DNA from 3 places in the Achromobacter sp. EG18 genome. Region 1 is predicted to be linked to each of the others. Evidence: predicted binding sites of a transcription regulator. Region 1 holds the regulator's gene; each other region holds the start of a gene.
What was found. Region 1 encodes LexA, which represses DNA repair genes until DNA is damaged. Its sites were predicted from a motif close to ACTGTATNNNNATACAGT; they were not measured.
Positions count from the first base shown of each region.

Region 2: recA (recombinase RecA) is a predicted target of LexA. The motif match lies at 2,813-2,830, and genes of this name have one in related genera.
Region 3: imuA (translesion DNA synthesis-associated protein ImuA) is a predicted target of LexA. The motif match lies at 4,496-4,513, and genes of this name have one in related genera.

Region 1 covers NZ_CM186213.1:2,024,001-2,030,395, forward strand. The annotation lists gene uvrB (excinuclease ABC subunit UvrB) at 1-609, opposite strand, end outside; gene AC6CR5_RS09185 (amino acid aminotransferase) at 780-1,979, shown strand; gene lexA (transcriptional repressor LexA) at 2,135-2,785, shown strand; gene lon (endopeptidase La) at 2,896-5,346, opposite strand; gene clpX (ATP-dependent Clp protease ATP-binding subunit ClpX) at 5,597-6,395, opposite strand, start outside.
Region 2 covers NZ_CM186213.1:6,209,370-6,215,764, reverse strand. The annotation lists gene AC6CR5_RS28610 (LysR family transcriptional regulator) at 1-675, shown strand, start outside; gene recX (recombination regulator RecX) at 722-1,459, opposite strand; gene recA (recombinase RecA) at 1,561-2,625, opposite strand; gene AC6CR5_RS28595 (response regulator transcription factor) at 3,005-3,694, shown strand; gene AC6CR5_RS28590 (sensor histidine kinase) at 3,810-5,186, shown strand; gene AC6CR5_RS28585 (MFS transporter) at 5,513-6,395, shown strand, end outside.
Region 3 covers NZ_CM186213.1:1,417,344-1,423,738, forward strand. The annotation lists gene AC6CR5_RS06640 (IclR family transcriptional regulator) at 1-725, opposite strand, end outside; gene ypfH (esterase) at 736-1,455, opposite strand; gene AC6CR5_RS06650 (amino acid permease) at 1,617-3,158, shown strand; gene AC6CR5_RS06655 (methyl-accepting chemotaxis protein) at 3,224-4,285, opposite strand; gene imuA (translesion DNA synthesis-associated protein ImuA) at 4,601-5,299, shown strand; gene AC6CR5_RS06665 (Y-family DNA polymerase) at 5,229-6,395, shown strand, end outside.

The DNA of each region.
Region 1 (6,395 bases):
GCGGGTGAACTCGGCGTCGTTGCGGGTGTACTGCATGGCCACCAGCCGCGCCAGGATCTCGCGCCGCGAAATCTGGTCGCCGGCGCGCAGGATCAGCACCATCGCGTGGTAGTCGCCGGGGTTGCCGATACCGTAGATGCACGACACGGTGCCCACGATGATGGTGTCGCGCCGTTCCAGCAGGCTCTTGGTGGCCGACAGCCGCATCTGCTCGATGTGTTCATTGATGGACGAATCCTTCTCGATGAACAGGTCGCGCGTCGGCACGTAGGCCTCGGGCTGGTAGTAGTCGTAGTACGAAACGAAGTACTCCACGGCGTTCTTGGGAAAGAACTCGCGCATTTCGGCGTACAGCTGCGCCGCCAGCGTCTTGTTGGGCGCCAGCACCAGCGCCGGCCGCCCGAGCTGGGCGATGACGTTGGCCATGGTGTAGGTCTTGCCCGAACCGGTCACGCCCAGCAGGGTCTGGTACATCAGGCCGTCCTGCACGCCCTGGATCAGTCCCTCTATTGCGCCCGGCTGGTCGCCGGCAGGCGGATAGGGTTGATACAGGTGGAATGGGCTGTCCGGGAAATCGACATACCCCGGGCCGGCCTCCGGAGCCGCCACGGCAGCGCCAGAGGGCCCATCGGTCGCCCCGTCGGTGACCGCGCCAACGGCTGCGGCACCCGCCGCGTTCGGGTCTATTGCGCTCTTAGGCATGCTAGACTGTTCCCAGGGTAAACCCCCCATTATCCACAGCACTTCCGACTGCGTCCACTCACCCTCAGCAGAGTCCCATGAGCACCCTTTTCGATTCCGTCGAACTCGCGCCGCGCGACCCCATTCTTGGCCTGAACGAACAATACAACGCGGACACCCGCCCCGGTAAAGTCAATCTGGGCGTGGGCGTGTACTACGACGACCAGGGCCGGATTCCCCTGCTGGGCGCCGTGCGCAAGGCGGAAATCGCCCGCATCGAGGCCGCCGCCGCCCGCGGCTACCTGCCGATCGAAGGCATCGCCGGCTACAACCAGGGCGCGCAAGCCCTGCTGATCGGCAAGGATTCCCCGCTGGCCGCCGCCGGCCGCGTCCTGACCACCCAGGCCCTGGGCGGCACCGGCGCGCTCAAGATCGGCGCCGACTTCCTGCGCCAGCTGCTGCCGACCTCGAAGGTCCTGATCAGCGACCCCAGCTGGGAAAACCACCGCGCGCTGTTCGAGCGCGCCGGTTTCGAAGTCGGCACCTACGCCTACTACGACGCGGCCACCCGCGGCCTGAACTTCGACGGCATGCTGGCCGCCCTGAAGGCCGCGCCGGCCAACACCGTGGTCGTGCTGCACGCCTGCTGCCACAACCCCACCGGTGTCGATCCCACCTTCGACCAATGGAAGCAGATCGCCGCGGTCGTCAAGGAAAACAAGCTGGTGCCGTTCCTGGACATCGCCTACCAGGGTTTCGGCGAAGGCCTGCATGAAGACGCCGCGGTCGTGCGCCTGTTCGCCGACCTCGACCTGACCATGTTCATCAGCTCGTCGTTCTCGAAGTCGTTCTCGCTGTACGGCGAGCGCGTCGGCGCCCTGACCGTCGTGGCCGGCAGCAAGGACGAAGCCACCCGCGTGCTGAGCCAGCTCAAGCGCGTCATCCGCACCAACTACTCCAACCCGCCCACCCACGGTGGCACGATCGTCTCCACGGTGCTGAACTCGCCCGAGCTGTTCGCCATGTGGGAAGAGGAACTCGGCGCCATGCGCGACCGCATCCGCCTGATGCGCAAGCAGCTGGTCGAGAAGATCAAGGAACACGGCGGCAAGCAGGACTTCAGCTTCGTGCTGCAGCAGCGCGGCATGTTCTCGTACTCGGGCCTGACCTCGGCCCAGGTCGACCGCCTGCGCGAAGAGCACGGCGTCTATGCCGTCTCCAGCGGCCGCATCTGCGTGGCCGCGCTCAACAGCGGCAACATCGACCAGGTGGCCAAGGGCATCGCCGCGGTGCTCTAAGACTCAGCGCCAGCGTCACCCCCAAACGGGACCTTCGGGTCCCGTTTTCATTGCCTGTCACAAAACCACGCCCGATCAACGCTTGCTTTTTTGCGTTATGTCCCCCAGAATGCCGCTGTATATATGTACAGTCCGACACCCAACGGATCATCGCCATGGCCAGCAAACTCACTGATCGTCAACAGCAAATCCTGGACCTCATCCGGCAGACCGTCGCGCGCACCGGCTTTCCGCCCACCCGCGCCGAAATCGCCCAGGCCCTGGGATTCCGCTCGCCCAACGCGGCCGAAGACCATCTGAAGGCCCTGGCCCGCAAGGGCGCCATCGAACTCACGGCCGGCGCCTCGCGCGGCATCCGCCTGAAGGACAACTCCCCCACGCCGTCCCAGGCGCCGTTGCCACTGCCCGGCCTGGCGCAGCTGCTGCTGCCGCTGGTGGGCCGCGTGGCGGCCGGCAGCCCTATCCTGGCCACCGAACACGTCGAACGCGAGATCGGCGTCGATTCCAGCCTGTTCGCCCAGGCGCCGGACTACCTGCTCAAGGTGCGCGGCATGAGCATGCGCGACGCAGGCATCCTCGAAGGCGACCTGCTGGCCGTCAAGAAGGCGTCCGAGGCCCGCAACGGCCAGATCGTGGTGGCCCGGCTGGGCGACGACGTCACCGTCAAGCGCCTGCAGCGCCAGAACGGCCGCATCGAACTGCTGCCTGAGAATCCCGACTTCAACGTCATCGTGGTCGAAGCCGACCAGGAATTCGCGCTGGAAGGCATTGCCGTCGGGCTGATCCGTCCGCACGCGCTGCACTGATCCTTCCGCCCCGACCAGGGGCCCGCCCGACGGCCGCGCCAAAAAACAAACCCCGCGCAAGCGGGGTTTATTTTTGACGGCGCCCCTTGCGGGGCGCCGTGGGCCGGACATCAGTGCTTGAGCACGGGATCCGTGGAACCCGGTTCGGCCGGCTTGGCGACCAGCGGTTCCTTGACCGCTTCGTCTTCAGCCAGCGGCTCCGGCAGGCGTTCCAGGGCCAGCTCCAACACCTTGTCGATCCAGCGGACCGGCACGATCTCGAGATGGTTCTTGACGTTGTCCGGGATCTCCGCCAAATCCTTGACGTTTTCTTCCGGGATCAAGACCGTCTTGATGCCACCGCGGTGGGCGGCCAGCAGCTTTTCCTTCAGGCCGCCGATCGGCAGGACTTCGCCACGCAGCGTGATCTCGCCGGTCATGGCAACGTCGGCGCGCACCGGGATGCGCGACAGCGCCGACACCATGGCCGTGGTGATCGCGATACCGGCGGACGGACCGTCCTTGGGCGTCGCGCCTTCCGGCACGTGCACGTGCATGTCGTGCTTCTCGAACACGCTGTCGGCAAAGCCCAGGCGACGCGCCCGCGAGCGCACCACGGTGCGGGCCGCCTCGACCGATTCCTTCATCACGTCGCCCAGCGAACCGGTGCGTTGGATCACGCCCTTGCCGGGCATGTCCGCCACTTCGATCGTGAGCAGGTCGCCACCGACTTCCGTCCAGGCCAGGCCGGTCACCTGACCGATCTGGTTTTCCTTTTCGGCCATGCCGAAGGTGTAGCGGCGCACGCCGAGGTAGTCGCTGAGGTTCTCGCCCGTGACGTTGACCGGCTTGAGTTCGAAGGTCTTGCCTTCGGCCTTGGCGCGGTCGCTCTGGGTCAGCAGCTGCTTGATCACCTTGCGGCAGATCTTGCCCACTTCGCGCTCAAGCGCACGCACACCGGCTTCGCGGGTGTAGTAGCGCACGATGTCGCGCAGCGCGCTGTCGTCGACGGTCAGCTCGGTATCCTTGACGCCGTTGTTCTTCATCAGCTTGGGCAGCAGATGGTCGCGGGCGATGTGGATCTTTTCTTCCTCGGTGTAGCCGGACAGGCGGATCACTTCCATCCGGTCCAGCAGGGCCGGCGGAATGTTCAACGTGTTGCTGGTGGCCACGAACATGACGTCCGACAGGTCGAAGTCGACTTCGATGTAGTGGTCCTGGAACGTGTGGTTCTGTTCCGGGTCCAGCACTTCGAGCAGCGCCGACGAGGGATCGCCGCGGAAATCCATGCCCAGCTTGTCGATTTCATCGAGCAGGAACAGGGGATTGCGCACGCCGACCTTCGACATGTTCTGGACGATCTTGCCGGGCATCGAGCCGATGTACGTACGACGGTGGCCGCGGATCTCGGCTTCGTCACGCACGCCGCCCAGGGCCATGCGCACGAACTTGCGGTTCGTGGCCTTGGCGATGGACTGGCCCAGCGAGGTCTTGCCGACCCCCGGAGGACCGACCAGGCACAGGATGGGCGCCTTGACCTTGTCCACGCGCTGTTGCACGGCGAGGTATTCGAGAATGCGTTCCTTCACCTTCTCCAGGCCGTAGTGGTCGTTGTCGAGCACCGTCTCGGCATTGGAGATGGAATTGTTGATCTTGCTCTTCTTCCTCCAGGGGAGATTAATGAGCGTATCGATGTAGTTGCGCACCACGGTGGCTTCGGCCGACATGGGCGACATGAGCTTGAGCTTCTTGAGCTCGGCATCGGCCTTCTTGCGCGCCTCCTTGGGCATGTGCGCGGCGATGATCTTCTTTTCGAGCTCCTCGATGTCGGCGCCCTCTTCGCCTTCGCCCAACTCCTTCTGAATGGCCTTGACCTGCTCATTCAGGTAGTAGTCGCGCTGGCTCTTTTCCATCTGCTTCTTCACGCGGCCGCGGATCCGCTTTTCGACCTGGAGAATGTCGATTTCGGTTTCCAGCTGCGTGAGCAGGCCTTCGAGGCGCTCGGAGGTGCCGACGATCTCGAGCATCTTCTGCTTCTGCTCGAGTTTCAGCGGAAGATGCGCGGCGATCGTGTCGGCCAGGCGGCCAGCGTCATCGATGCCGGCGAGCGAGGTCAGGATCTCCGGGGGGATCTTCTTGTTGAGTTTTACGTATTGCTCGAACTGGGCGACGATCGCACGGCGCAGGGCCTCGGTCTCGGAGCCCTGAACGGCGTCCGGCTCGATCGGGGTGACCTGGCAGGTGAAGTGCGAATCGGCGTCTTCGATGCTGTTGATGCGGGCGCGCTGGGTGCCTTCGACCAGCACCTTGACGGTGCCGTCGGGCAGCTTGAGCATCTGCAGGATGCCGGCGACGCAGCCGATCTCGTAGACGTCTTCGGGAGTGGGATCATCCTTGCCGGCGGACTTTTGGGCCACCAGCATGATGCTCTTGCCCGCTTCCATCGCAACCTCGAGCGCGCGGATAGAGCGCGGACGGCCGACGAACAGCGGGATGACCATGTGCGGGAACACCACGACATCGCGCAGCGGCAGCAGGGGAAGGTCGATCGGGTCGGAAGGCAGGGTCTGGCTGGCAGACATAGGAGGTTCCTCGGTATGACTCGGCGTATCGGGGACAGGATGACCGGGTATACCCGGACAGCCCCGTCAGTTACGTCTGTTATGGGAACAATAGCCGAAAATTCAAGATCCCGGCGGCCCGATAAACAAAACGGAAAAAAAATCGGCGGCCGCCATCCCGTTATATTGGACGCACCGTGGGAGTGTGCGTTCAATCAGGCGCCGGAGACAAAAAAACCCGTTACGGAAACGGGTTTTTCTGAAATATCCGTCAGGCCGCGGCGTCGCGAACTTCTCCGCGCTCGGGCTTTTCGGCTGTCCCTTCCTCGTCGGCGTAGATCAGCAGGGGCTTGCCCTCGCCTTCGATCGCGCCTTCGTCGAGCACCACGCGCTTGACGTTGCCTTGCGACGGCAGGTCATACATGGTGTCGAGCAGGGCCTGCTCGATGATGGAACGCAGGCCGCGGGCGCCGGTCTTGCGCTTGAGCGCCTTGCGGGCGATGGCCTTGAGGGCGGCGGGACGCACGTCCAGCTCGGCGCCTTCCATGGCGAACAGCTTCTGGAATTGCTTGAGCAGGGCGTTCTTGGGCTCGGTGAGGATCTGCACCAGGGCAGCTTCATCGAGTTCGTCCAGCGTGGCGACCACGGGCAGGCGGCCGACCAGCTCGGGGATCAGGCCGAACTTGATCAGGTCTTCGGGCTCGACTTCGGAGAACAGCTCGCCGACGCCGCGCTCGGACTTGGCGCGCACGGAAGCGGAGAAACCGATGCCCGACTTTTCGGTGCGGTCGCGGATGACCTTTTCCAGGCCGTCGAAGGCGCCGCCGACGATGAACAGGATGTTGGTCGTGTCGACCTGGACGAAGTCCTGGTTGGGGTGCTTGCGCCCGCCCTGCGGCGGCACCGAGGCCACGGTGCCTTCGATCAGCTTGAGCAGGGCCTGCTGCACGCCCTCGCCCGACACGTCGCGGGTGATGGACGGGTTGTCGGACTTGCGGGAAATCTTGTCGATTTCGTCGATGTAGATGATGGCGCGCTGCGCCTTCTCGACTTCGTAGTTGCAGTTCTGC
Region 2 (6,395 bases), 2.2 Mb from region 1:
GAATTGCAGCGGCTGGCCGCGGGCCGCACCGGCCGCCTGCACCTGGCCATCGATTGCCATTCCTGCTTCCAGTGGTTGATGCCGGCGCTCGACGCCTTCCGCGCGCAATGGCCCGACGTGGCGCTGGACCTGTCGGCGGCCTTCTCGTTCGCCCCCCTGCCCGCGCTGGTGCGCGGCGACCTTGACCTGGTGATCACGTCCGACCCGCAGCCGCTGGACGCGGTCGAGTACCTGCCCCTGTTCAAGTACGAGCTGGTGCTGGCCGTGTCCGAATCGAATCCGCTGGCCGGCAGCAAGTTCGTCATGCCCGACCAACTGGCCGACCAGACGCTGATCACCTATCCGGTGGACAAGCAGCGCCTGGACATCTTCACGGCCTTCCTGGATCCCGCCGACGTCGAACCGGCCGCCATCCGCAAGGCGGAACTGACGCCCATCATCGCGCAACTGGTGGCCAGCAACCGCGGCGTGGCCGCCCTGCCCAACTGGGCGCTGACCGAATACATGAACCAGGGTTGGCTGCGACAGTGCCGGCTGGGGCCCCAGGGCGTGTGGCGCACCTTGTACGCGACGGTGCGCAGCGAGGACACCGACGCCTCGTACATCGACGAATTCCTGACATTGACGCGCGACGTCTGCTTCAAGACGCTGAGCGGCATCAAGTCGGCGAAATAGGAAAAGGCAACGACGGGCCGGCAATGACCCTCGCCGCGCGGCCCGCTCAGTCGTCGCCCGCGCCCAGGATGCGACGGATGACGTCATGCGCGAAGCCGCGGCTGGCCAGGAAGCGGGCCTGCTTGGCATAGGCGGCGCGATCCTCGGGCTTGGCGCCGAAGCGTTTCTGCCAGACCTCGAGCGCGCGCTCGTATTCGGTGGCGCGCAATTGCTCGCGCAGCTCGGATACCTGGGCGTCATCCACGCCGTGCTGGCGCAATTCCTGCACGATGCGGGCCGCCCCCTGGCGCGAGGCGCGGCGGTGCACCAGGCTTTGCGCAAAACGCTCGGTCGACAGCCAGCCTTCCTTTTCCAGCGCGTCCAACACACGCTCGACCTCATCGGGGTCTTCGGCATGGGGCGCGAGTTTTCGCGCCAGCTCATCGCGGGCATGCTCGCGCCGCGACAGATAACCCACCGCCCGCATTTTCAGCGACGGCCCCTTGGGGCGCGGGCGCGACTTGTCTTCGGATGCCTGCGCCCCCTCGTCCGTGCCATCGCCATCATCACCGCCCTTGCCACGCCGGCCGCGCCCGCCGGCCGCGCGCCGTTCGGAGCTGCGCTGCCACTGCGACGCCGGCGCGCCGGCGCCCTCTGGTTCCTGGCCGGACGCCCCGGTGGATTCGGCGGCCCGCCGCAGGTCCGACGTGCGGCGCAGCCCTTCGGGCTTGGCCACGGTCTCGAATTCATCGTCCAGCCTGGCGCGCAGGCGATCAGCGGACGTGACGGGCGGTTTCCAGCTCATGCGCTTCCTCTATGTGCCAGCGGCAGGCCTCCCGGGACGGGAGCCTGCCGCTGGCGGCCGGGCTGGCGGGCCCGGCGCTATCCGGTGAAGGGGCGACGCGATTACTCTTCGCTGTCGTCTTCGGCGGTGGGCACGAATTCCGCGGCGCGGCTGACGATGCCCTGGTTCTCGCGGACCCGGTTTTCGATCTCGATCGCCAGTTCCTTGTGTTCCTTCAGGTATTCACGGACGTTGTCCTTGCCCTGGCCGATGCGGTTGCCGTTGTAGCTGTACCACGCGCCCGACTTGTCCACCACGTTGGCGGCCACGCCCAGGTCGATGATTTCGCCTTCGCGCGAGATGCCGGCGCCGTACATGATGTCGAACTCGGCCTGCTTGAACGGGGGCGCGACCTTGTTCTTGACCACCTTGACGCGGGTTTCGTTGCCGACGACCTCGTCGCCCTTCTTGATCGAGCCGATGCGGCGGATGTCCAGGCGCACCGAGGCGTAGAACTTGAGCGCGTTTCCGCCCGTGGTGGTTTCGGGGTTGCCGAACATCACGCCGATCTTCATGCGGATCTGGTTGATGAAGATGACCATGCAGTTGGTCTTCTTGATGGTGGCGGTCAGCTTGCGCAGCGCCTGGCTCATCAGGCGGGCCTGCAGGCCGGGCAGCGAATCGCCCATTTCGCCTTCGATTTCGGCCTTGGGCACCAGGGCGGCGACCGAGTCGACCACGATCAGGTCGACCGAACCCGAGCGCACCAGCGCGTCGGTGATTTCCAGGGCCTGCTCGCCCGTGTCCGGCTGCGAGATCAGCAGGTCGGCCAGGTTGACGCCCAGCTTCGAGGCGTACTGCACGTCCAGCGCGTGTTCGGCGTCGACGAAGGCGCAGGTGCCGCCCAGCTTCTGCATTTCGGCCACGACCTGCAGGGTCAGCGTGGTCTTGCCCGAGGATTCCGGACCGTAGATTTCCACCACGCGGCCACGCGGCAGGCCGCCGACGCCCAGCGCGATGTCCAGCCCCAGCGAGCCGGTCGACACCACCTGGATGTCATGCGAGACCTCGTTGTCGCCGTAGCGCATGATCGAGCCCTTGCCGAACTGCTTTTCGATCTGCGAGAGCGCGGCGGCCAGCGCCTTGGCTTTTTCCGAAGCGGCGGCCTTGGTGGTTTTGTCGTCCATGTAGTGTCCTGTCAGGTCTGGGTCTGTAACGTATCGGGGCGCGGCACGGGTGTCGGTCAGCGCGCGGGTTGTCGCAAGGGGTGATCGGGCCGTTGCTGACAGCTGTTGCCAGAAAACTGGCGGTGAAAGCTGTGGCGCTGAAGCGGTGATCGGTAAAGCGATAGCGCAGATTATGGCATCGGATTATACTGTACAAAAAACCAGTGTGCCACAGTTTTCCACGTATTCCCTGAGTGGGCAAGCCCGGTGCCGTATGACAGAATCAGGGAAAAAACTGGCGCTATGTCCCCATTGCGCTCCCGGCACGCCGCCCCGGCATCCCACCGAGGGCGGCACGCGTGCGCCGCTCACCCGGCGCCCTTCTTCTTTTCGACTGCCCATGCGCATCCTGATCGCGGAAGACGACAGCATCCTGGCCGACGGCCTGTCACGCTCGTTGCGCCACAACGGTTACGCGGTCGACGCCGTCCGCGACGGCCTGGCGGCCGATTCGGCGCTGGCGGCCCAGGCCTTCGACCTGCTGATCCTCGACCTCGGCCTGCCGCAACTGGCCGGCCTGGAGGTCCTGCGCCGGCTGCGCGCCCGCAATTCCGCCCTGCCTGTCCTGATCCTGACCGCCGCCGACAGCATCGAGCAGCGCGTCAAGGGGCTGGACCTGGGCGCCGACGACTACATGGCCAAGCCCTTCGCCCTGTCGGAACTGGAAGCGCGCGTGCGCGCTCTGACCCGCCGCGGCGCGGGCGGCGGCGCCACGTTGCTCAAGCATGGCCGACTGGTGTTCGACCAGACCGGGCGCGTGGCCACGGTCGACGACCAGACGCTGGACCTGTCCGCGCGCGAGGTCAGCCTGCTGGAAATCCTGCTGACCCGCAGCGGCCGCATGGTCAGCAAAACCCAGCTGGTGGACCACCTGTGCGAATGGGGTGAGGAAGTCAGCACCAATGCCATCGAAGTCTACGTGCACCGCCTGCGCAAGAAGCTCGAGCCCAGCGGCGTGAAGATCGTGACGGTGCGCGGCCTGGGCTATTGCCTCGAACGGGACCAGGGTGCGGCCTACCTCGCCAGCTGAACCGCCACAGCCGGAGGCGCTCAACCAGGAAGCGCTGGATGTGATGCAGGCCGGGGCCCGCGGCCCCAGTTTCGCGCCACCGCAGCGCTCGCTGCTGGGCGAGATCCTCGACTGGATGCTGGCGCCGCTGTTCCTCTTGTGGCCCATGAGCGTCGCCATCACCTACGTGGTGGCGCAGAACATCGCCAACGTGCCCTACGACCGCGCGCTGGCCAACAACCTGCACGTGCTGACGCGCCAGGTCCATGCCCAGGATGGCCGCGCGGTGCTGCGCATGACCGACCCGGCGCGCGAGGTGCTGCGCGCCGATGAAACCGACAGCGTGTTCTGGCTGGCCCTGGGAAGCCGCGGCGAATACCTGGGCGGCGACCGCGCCCTGCCGCTGCCGGCCTCGGTCGGCCAGCCGCGACCCGGCGAAGTCCAGTACGAGGACGACACCCTGCGCGGCTTCGGCGTCCGCCTGGCCTTCACCTGGGTCGACCTGAACCTGCCCAATACCCAGCCGGCGCTCTTGATCGTGGCCGAGACGGTGGAAAAGCGCACCCAGCTGGCCAACGACATCATCAAGGGCGTGATCATTCCGCAGTTCGTGGTGCTGCCGATCGCGGTGTTGCTGGTGTGGTTCGGCCTGTCGCGCGGCGTCGCGCCGCTGAACGCGCTGCAGCAGCGGCTGCGGGCGCGCCGGCCGGACGACCTGTCGCCCATCGACGAACGCGCCGCGCCCTCCGAGATCGCGCCGCTGGTGGCGGCCATGAACGACCTGCTCGACCGCCTGTCCGCCAACGTGCAGGCGCAGCGCCGCTTCGTCGCCGACGCCGCGCACCAGTTGAAGACGCCGCTGGCCGGCCTGCGCACCCAGGCCGAGCTGGCCCTGCGCGACGCCAGTCCCGAGGAAATGCAGGCCAGCCTGCGCCAGCTGGTGACCGGCTCCGAACGCGCCACCCGCCTGGTGAACCAATTGCTGCTGCTGGCGCGGGCCGAAAACCCCAGCGCCATCGGGCTGGCCGCCACCGACCTGAACGCCATCGCCTATGAGCAGGCCATGCACTGGGTGCCGCAGGCGCTGTCGCTCGGCACCGACCTGGGCTTCGAGGGTTCGGAGACCCCAGTCGAGATCAACGGCAACCCGCTGCTGCTGGCCGAGCTGCTCAACAACCTGGTCGACAACGCGCTGCGCTACACGCCGCGCGGCGGCCACATCACGGTGCGCGTGCAAGCCCTCGATGGGCAGGCCGTGCTGGAAGTCGAGGACTCCGGCCCCGGCATCGCGCTCGAAGAGCGCGAACGCGTGTTCGACCGCTTCTACCGCGTGCTGGGCACCCTGTCCGACGGCAGCGGACTGGGCCTGGCCATCGTCCGGGAAATCGCCCAGAAGCACCAGGCGACCGTCCTCATCAGCGACCATCCGACCCCGCACTCCGACCTGCCCGGCACTCGCATCCGGGTGGTGTTTCCGCTTTACGCCGAACCGGTCGAGGACCTCGGCGACTAGGGCTGCCGTGGCGCGCGGGCGCCATGCAAGGCTCCCCCCTCGCGCACAGGCGCACGCCCCATCTTGCCGACCCATTCTTCGCATGGCAGGTTCGCGCCCGGGCGAGGCAAGGTTCCCCACTATGTCCCTAGGACTATCCCTAGCCCCCCAGGGAAAAGTTACCTTTTGTTTCAATTTTAAGATTCAGGTAAGGGTCTCGTCAGAACCCCGTCAGCCTGGCGTTCCAACCTTGCGGTAGCTCGATGTCGGCCCCGCCGGCGGAGGGTCAAGCACGGCGGAAAACCGCCGGCCAGAAAAATCGAGGAGACATCATGAGCACAACTACCATGGCAGGTCGCGGTCCATCCGCGAATCCGCGCCCGATGACCAAGGATGAACGCCGCGTCATCTTTGCCTCGTCGCTGGGCACGGTGTTCGAGTGGTACGACTTTTATCTTTACGGTTCGCTGGCCGCCATCATCGCCCAGCACTTCTTCTCCGGCGTGAACCCCACGGCCGGCTTCATCTTCGCGCTGCTGGCCTTCGCCGCCGGTTTCGCGGTGCGCCCTTTCGGCGCGCTGGTGTTCGGCCGCCTGGGCGACCTGGTCGGACGTAAATACACCTTCCTGGTCACCATCGTGATCATGGGCCTGTCCACCTTCCTGGTGGGCGTGCTGCCCAGCTACGCCAGTATCGGCCTGGCCGCGCCCGCCATCCTGATCGTCCTGCGCCTGCTGCAAGGCCTGGCGCTGGGCGGCGAGTACGGCGGCGCCGCGACCTACGTCGCCGAGCACGCGCCGCACGGCCGCCGCGGCTTCTACACGTCGTGGATCCAGACCACCGCCACGCTCGGCCTGTTCCTGTCGCTGCTGGTGATCCTGGGCATCCGCACCTTCATGGGCGAGGACGACTTCAAGGCCTGGGGCTGGCGCATTCCGTTCCTGATCTCGGTCGTGCTGCTGGGCATCTCGGTGTGGATCCGCCTGCAATTGAACGAGTCGCCGACCTTCCAGCGCATGAAGGATGAAGGCAAGGGCTCGAAGGCTCCCATCGCCGAATCGTTCGGCCAGTGGAAGAACCTGAAGGTCGTGCTGCTGGCGCTGCTGGGCCTGACCGCCGGCCAGGCCGTGGTCTGGTACACCGGCCAGTTCTACGCGCTGTTCTTCCTGACGCAGACGCTGAAGGTCGACGCCAACACCGCCAACATCATGATCGCGATCGCGCTGCTGA
Region 3 (6,395 bases), 610 kb from region 1:
CCCGACAGCCGCGAGCGGATCGCGGCCACGCTGAGCGCGGCCACCACGTGCTGCTCGCGGTCGTACACCGGCACGCCCACCCCCAGCATGTCCGGGATGATGCGCCCCGGGTTCAGCGCATAGCCATTCTTGCGGGCCGCGGCGATGTCCTCGCGCAGCATCGCGGTGGACGGCAGGTCGGGCGCGGCCGAGGCGTCGTAGCGCGCCAGCACCCGCTCGATATCGTCATTGGGCAGGAACGCCAGCAGCGCCAAGCTGCCCGCCCCCACGCCCAGCGGGCGGCGGTGGCCGACCTCCAGCGTCAGGATCTTGATGGGGAAATCGCCCGTCTTGCGGTCGACGCAGACCGCCTCGTGGCCCGAACGCACCGACAGGAAGCTGGTGTCGCCGGTCGATTGCGCCAGCCGCAGCACCGCCGATTCGGCGATCGCCTTGATGCCGTGGCGGCTTTCGGCCGCCAGCCCCAGGATGTACGACTCCCGCCCCAGGCTGTAGGTCTTGAGCTTGGGATTGAGCGCCAGGAAGCCCTCCTGCAGCAGGGCCGACAGCATGCGGTGCGCGGTGGGCGGCGTCAGGCCCAGGTCGCGCGCCACGTCGGTCAGGCCGACCCCGCGCGCGGGCGCGGCCCCCACGTACTTGAGGATGCGCAGCACGCGGAAGATGCTCTGCGCGCCGCCGACCGGATCGGCGTCGCGCGCGGCGGCGGAGGATTTGGCGGGACTCACCGGCGCGCCTTCAATGCACCGTGGTGCCATCGGGCGGCGACTGGTTCAGGCCCAGCGCCGCCTCCCAACTGCGCAGCGGCACGCAGGTCTGCAGGCGCACGATGGCGCGCTGGATCAGGGCCGGATGCAGTTCGTGGCCGACGTGCGTGGCCACGTCAATGGTGGAATCGCCGTGCAGCTCGTCCAGCCGCGCCTGCGCCGCCTGGATCAAGGCCACCGGCATGACCGGGTCGTCGGCGCCATGCAGCAGGTGCAGGGTGGTGTACTGCGGCGCGGCCTTGGGCAGCTGCGCATAGCGGCCCGAAAAGGCGATCACGCGGCCGGCCATGCCGTCGTGCGCCTGCACCAGTTCCAGCGCCATGATGGCGCCCTGCGAAAAACCGGCCAGCGCGGTGTCGGACTGCAACAGGCCGAAGCGGGCCTGGGCCGCCTTCACGTAGGCCTCCAGCGGCGGCAGGGCCTGGGCCACGCGCTCGGGCCGGTTGTCCTCGGACACGCCGCGCACCGAGAACCATTGACGGCCCGCGCCGCCGCCGTCGAAGGGCTCGAAGCCCTCGGGGATCAGCACCGCCGACGCGGGAAAGGCGGCGCGCACCGCCTCGGCCAGCGGCACCAGGTTGTCGGGCGTGCCGCCCACGCCATGCAGCAGGATGAACAGCTGCCGCACCTCGGTGCCGGGTTCGGGCAGGAATTCGATTTCGTGGGGGGATGCGGGGGAAGAAGTGGCCATGCTACGGCTCCGGACAGGCACTGGATAGCGCCATTGTAAAATGCCCGTCATACGCAATCCTAGGCAAAGCGCCCCCCGGGCCGGCTCCTGCCCCCGGTGTCCACAAGGCGCCCAGGGGCGTTCGCGGTCGGCGCGGGGCTTTGCATCAACCTGTGCATTCCATGAAAACACCGACGACAGACTCGGGAACCCCGCCGGCCGGCAAGAACCAGTTGCATCGCGTGCTCAAGGCGCGCCACCTGACCATGATCGCCCTGGGCGGCGCCATCGGCACCGGCCTGTTCATCGCCTCGGGCGCGGCCATCGCCCAGGCCGGCCCGGGCGGCGCGCTCACGGTCTACCTGCTGATCGGCCTGATGGTCTATTTCATCATGACCAGCCTGGGCGAACTGGCCACCTTCATGCCCGTGTCGGGCTCGTTCTGCACCTACGCCTCGCGCTACGTGGACGGCGGCTTCGGCTTCGCGCTGGGCTGGAACTTCTGGCTCAGCTGGGCCACGGTGGTGGCGGTGGACGTGGTGGCCGCCCAACTGGTGATGGCGTACTGGTTCCCCGATACCCCCGGCTGGATCTGGAGCGTCGCCTTCCTGGCGCTGACCTTCGGCCTGAACGCCTTCTCGGCGCGCAGCTTCGGCGAGGCCGAATACTGGTTCGCCATCATCAAGGTGGTGGCGGTGCTGTGCTTCATCGTGCTGGGCCTGGCCATGCTGGTGGGCATCATCCACAGCGACGCGCCGGTCGGCGTGCGCAACTGGACCGTGGGCGAGGCGCCGTTCGTCGGCAACGTCGCCACCTGGGTCGGGGTGGCCATGGTGGTGGCCTATTCGTTCCAGGGCACCGAACTGGTGGGCGTGGCCGCCGGCGAATCCGAGAACCCGCGCCGCAACGTGCCGCGCGCCATCAACCATGTGTTCTGGCGCATCCTGCTGTTCTACGTGCTGGCGATCCTGATCATCGGCCTGCTGATTCCCTATACCGACCCGCAGCTGCTGCGCAACGAGGTCGAGGACATCGCCGTCAGCCCCTTCACGCTGGTGTTCCAGCACGCCGGGCTGCTGTCGGCGGCCACCATCATGAACGCGGTGATCCTGACCTCGGTGCTGTCGGCCGGCAATTCGGGCATGTACGCGGCCACGCGGATGCTGTTCAACATGGCCGTCGAGGGCCAGGCCCCGGCCGTGTTCAAGCGCCTGACCGGCAACGGCGTGCCGCTGTACGCGCTGCTGGCCACCACCGCGCTGGCCTGCCTGTGCATGTTCAGCGTGGTCTACAGCCCCAAGGCGGTCTACATCTGGCTGCTGAACTTCGCCGGCATGACCGAGTTCATCGTCTGGCTCAGCATCGCGGTCAGCCACTACCGCTTCCGCCAGGGCTACGTGAAGCACGGCTACGACACCGCCAACCTGCCCTACAAGGCCGGCCTGTTCCCGTTCGGCCCGCTGCTGGCCTTCGTGCTGTGCCTGCTGGTCACGCTGGGCCAGAACTACCAGGCCTTCCTGGACGAGCGCATCGACTGGATCGGCGTGGTCTCGACCTACCTGGCGATCCCTCTGTTCCTGGCGTTCTGGATCGGCCACCGGCTGGTGAAGAAGTCGCGCTGGATCCGCTACCAGGACATGCAGTTCTACGGCTTCGAGGCCGACCGCGCGGCGGGCGTGCCGCAGGACGAACCGATAGCCGCCGGCCAGGCCGCGCGGACCTGACCCGCGTGCGGGCCGGGAGGCATCCTGGGCCACGCGCCCGGACGCCGCCCGGCTCGCGCCGCCGCCTATTCGAAGCTGTCGCGCGGACGCTGCGTGATGACGCCGTACCAGCCCAGGCCGGCATAGGTTTCATAGCCCGGCGTCAGCGCGAACCCCACCAGGCCGCGATCGGCGTTTTCGTAGTAGCCGCGCGGCCGCTCGTCGTGGCGCAGCACGTACCGCTCTTTCAGCGATACCGCGCCGTCCGAGGCGGCGATGACGCGCTGGCGGCTGTCGACCAGCAGGCAGCGGGTGCGCGCCCATTCCTCTTCCGACAGCCCCACCGACTTGACGATGCTGGCGGCCTGCTGGCTCCAGTCGAAGAACACCCCCAGCACCCCCAGCGGCTCGCCGTGCTTGTCGGCGTCGCGCCGGATCGCGGTGGCGTAGGTGGCGACGTGGGCGCCGTCCAGCAGGCGCTCGCTGTCGATGTCCATGGCCACGTACTCGCCGCCGTCGGCCGCGGCCATCCCGCGCCGGAACCACTCGGCATGGCTTACGTTGGCGCCGCGCGCCTGCGGATAGCGGTCCGGGCGGCCATTGGCCACCACCCGGCCCTGCGCGTCGGCCACCCACAGGTCCAGGTAGACCGTGTAGCTGTCCAGGATCACGCCCAGCCGCCCGCTGGCGTGGCGCGCGCTGTCGGCGCCGGGTTCCTGCAAGGCCCGCACCACCGACGAATCGGTCGCCCACCAGCGCACGTCGCAGGAACGCTCGTACAGGTTGCGGTCCATGGTCTCGATCATGTTCAGCGCCAGGTCGCCCAGGCGGCGGCCCTCGTAGCCGCGGATCTCGTGCAGGGTGTTTTCGCCGATGCGGATCAGGTCGGCGATGGAACCGGCCAGCTCCTCCTTGAGCGCGTCGGCGATGCCGGTGATCTGCTCGGACACGTACTGCACCTGGTTGGCCACCACCGCGAACCCGCGCCCCGCCTCGCCCGAGCGCGCGGCCTCGATGCGCGCGTTCAGCGACAGGTATTTGGCCTGCTGGTTGATATCGACGATGCTCTCGATCTTCTCGTTCGAAATGCGCTCGACGCGGCGCGACAGTTCGACGATTCTTTCCGGTTGATGGGCCATGTTCAGCACTCCTTTTGTTGGACGTTGTTGCGTGAGGAGACGGTGACATGGGGAGACAAGCAGGAAGCGTGCCAAGTCGTGCATGGGTTAATGACCAGCCCCTTCCATGGGCGGGGCGGGGGTGACGACGGCGCATCGCGCCTCGAAGCGGGCCTTGCGGCGCGCACCAATACGGTGCAAGCGACTGATACATCCGGTGCCTTCCGGGTCAGGTAAAATACTGTATATTCATACAGCAATAAGCGATTCCGGCCAGGAGTTCCCCGCCCGGCCGTCCGCCGCCCACCGAGTCTTCACCCAGGAAAACCGGGTCGCCCGCCCGCCATGCCGTCGCCAGAACAGATCCATCCCGCGTTGTGGCGCGCCACCCAGTTGGCGCGCGGCGCCGCCCGCAGCCTGCCCACCGGCCACCCCACCCTGTCGGCCGAGCTGCCGGACGGCGGCTGGCCGCTGGGCTCGCTGATCGAGCTGCTGGCCCCGCAACCCGGCATCGGCGAAATCCGCCTGCTGCGCCCGGCCCTGGCGCAACTGGAAACGCGCCGCCCCATCGCCCTGGTGCAGCCGCCCCACGCGCCGCACATCGCCAGCTGGATGAGCTGGCGGCTCGATCCGCGCCAGTTGCTCTGGGTCGCCCCCGAAAAACCCCTGGACGCCCTCTGGGCCGCCGAGCAGATCCTGAAAAACGGCAGCTGCGGCGCCCTGCTCTGCTGGCTGCCGCACGTGCGCCCCGAATCGCTGCGCCGGCTGCACCTGGCGGCCCAGGCCAGCGACCTGCTGTTCGTCGCCCTGCGCCCGGCCAGCGCCGCGCAGCACGCCACCCCCGCCCCCTTGCGCCTGGCGCTCGCGCCCGCGCCGGGCGGGTTGTCCGTCCATATCCTCAAGCGCCGCGGACCGGTCTGCGAGGCCCCGCTGTACGTGGGCCTGGAGCCCGGCGTCCTGGCGCCCACCCGCCATGCGCCTCTGGATCGCCGCCTGCCTGCGCTGCCTGCCGCTGGACGCCCTGCGCCCGCACTGGCCGCTTGAGGCGCAGGCCTACGCGGTCCTCGACCAGGAACGCGTCGCCGCCCTCACGCCCGCCGCGCGCCAGGCCGGGGTGCGCCCGGGCATGCGCCGCGGCGGCGCGGCCGCCATCGCGCCCACGGTCGAGCTGCTGACGCGCGACCCGCTGGCCGAGGCCGACGCCCTGCAAGGCGCGGCGCTGGCGCTGCTGCAATACACCCCCGAGGTCGCGCTGGCGGGCGACGACACCGTGCTGCTCAACGTCGGCGCCAGCCTGCTGTTCTTCCGCGGGCCGCGCGCGCTGCACCGGCGCGTGGCCGCCACGCTGGCCGCGCTGGACCTGCGCGTGTCGCTGGGCATGGCGCCCACCGCCGCCGGCGCCTGGCTGCTGGCGCATCGCGGCGGACGCCGGCCGGCGCGCCGGGTGCTCACCCCGCGCACCCTGGCGCGCCGGCTCGACGCCCTGCCCGTGGCCCTGCTGCCCCAGGCCCGGCCGCGCCTGGACTGGCTCAACGACATCGGCTGCCACACCCTGGCCGACCTGCGCGCCCTGCCGCGCGCCGGCCTGCAACGGCGCAGCGCGCCCGACCTGCTGCAAGCGCTGGACGCGGCCTATGGCCAGTCGCCCGAACTTCATCGCTGGATCGAGCCGCCGCCGCGCTTCGAGCGCCGCATCGAGCTGATGGAATACCTCGAGCACACCGACGCGGTGCTGGCCGTGGCGCGGCGCCTGGCCGAGCAACTGGGCGGCTGGCTGGCGGCGCGGCAACTGGCGGTGCGGCGCGTGCTGCTGCGCCTGGACCACGAACGCGGCCGCCATGCGCGCCCGCCCACCGACCTGGAACTGGCGCTGGCGCAGCCCGTGTGGCAGGCGCCGCAGATCCTCAACCTGCTGCGCGAAAAGCTCGGCCGCCTGACGCTCGAAGCGCCGGTGATCGCGGTGACGCTGCTGGCGCCCGACACCACCGAACAGCCCGCCGCCAGCACCACGCTGTTCCCCGAACCCGGCGGCACCGCCGCCGACCACGCCCGCCTGCTGGACCTGCTGACCGCGCGGCTGGGCCGCGACCAGGTGCGCCACGCCTGCCCCATCCCTGACCACCGGCCCGAAGCCGCCAAT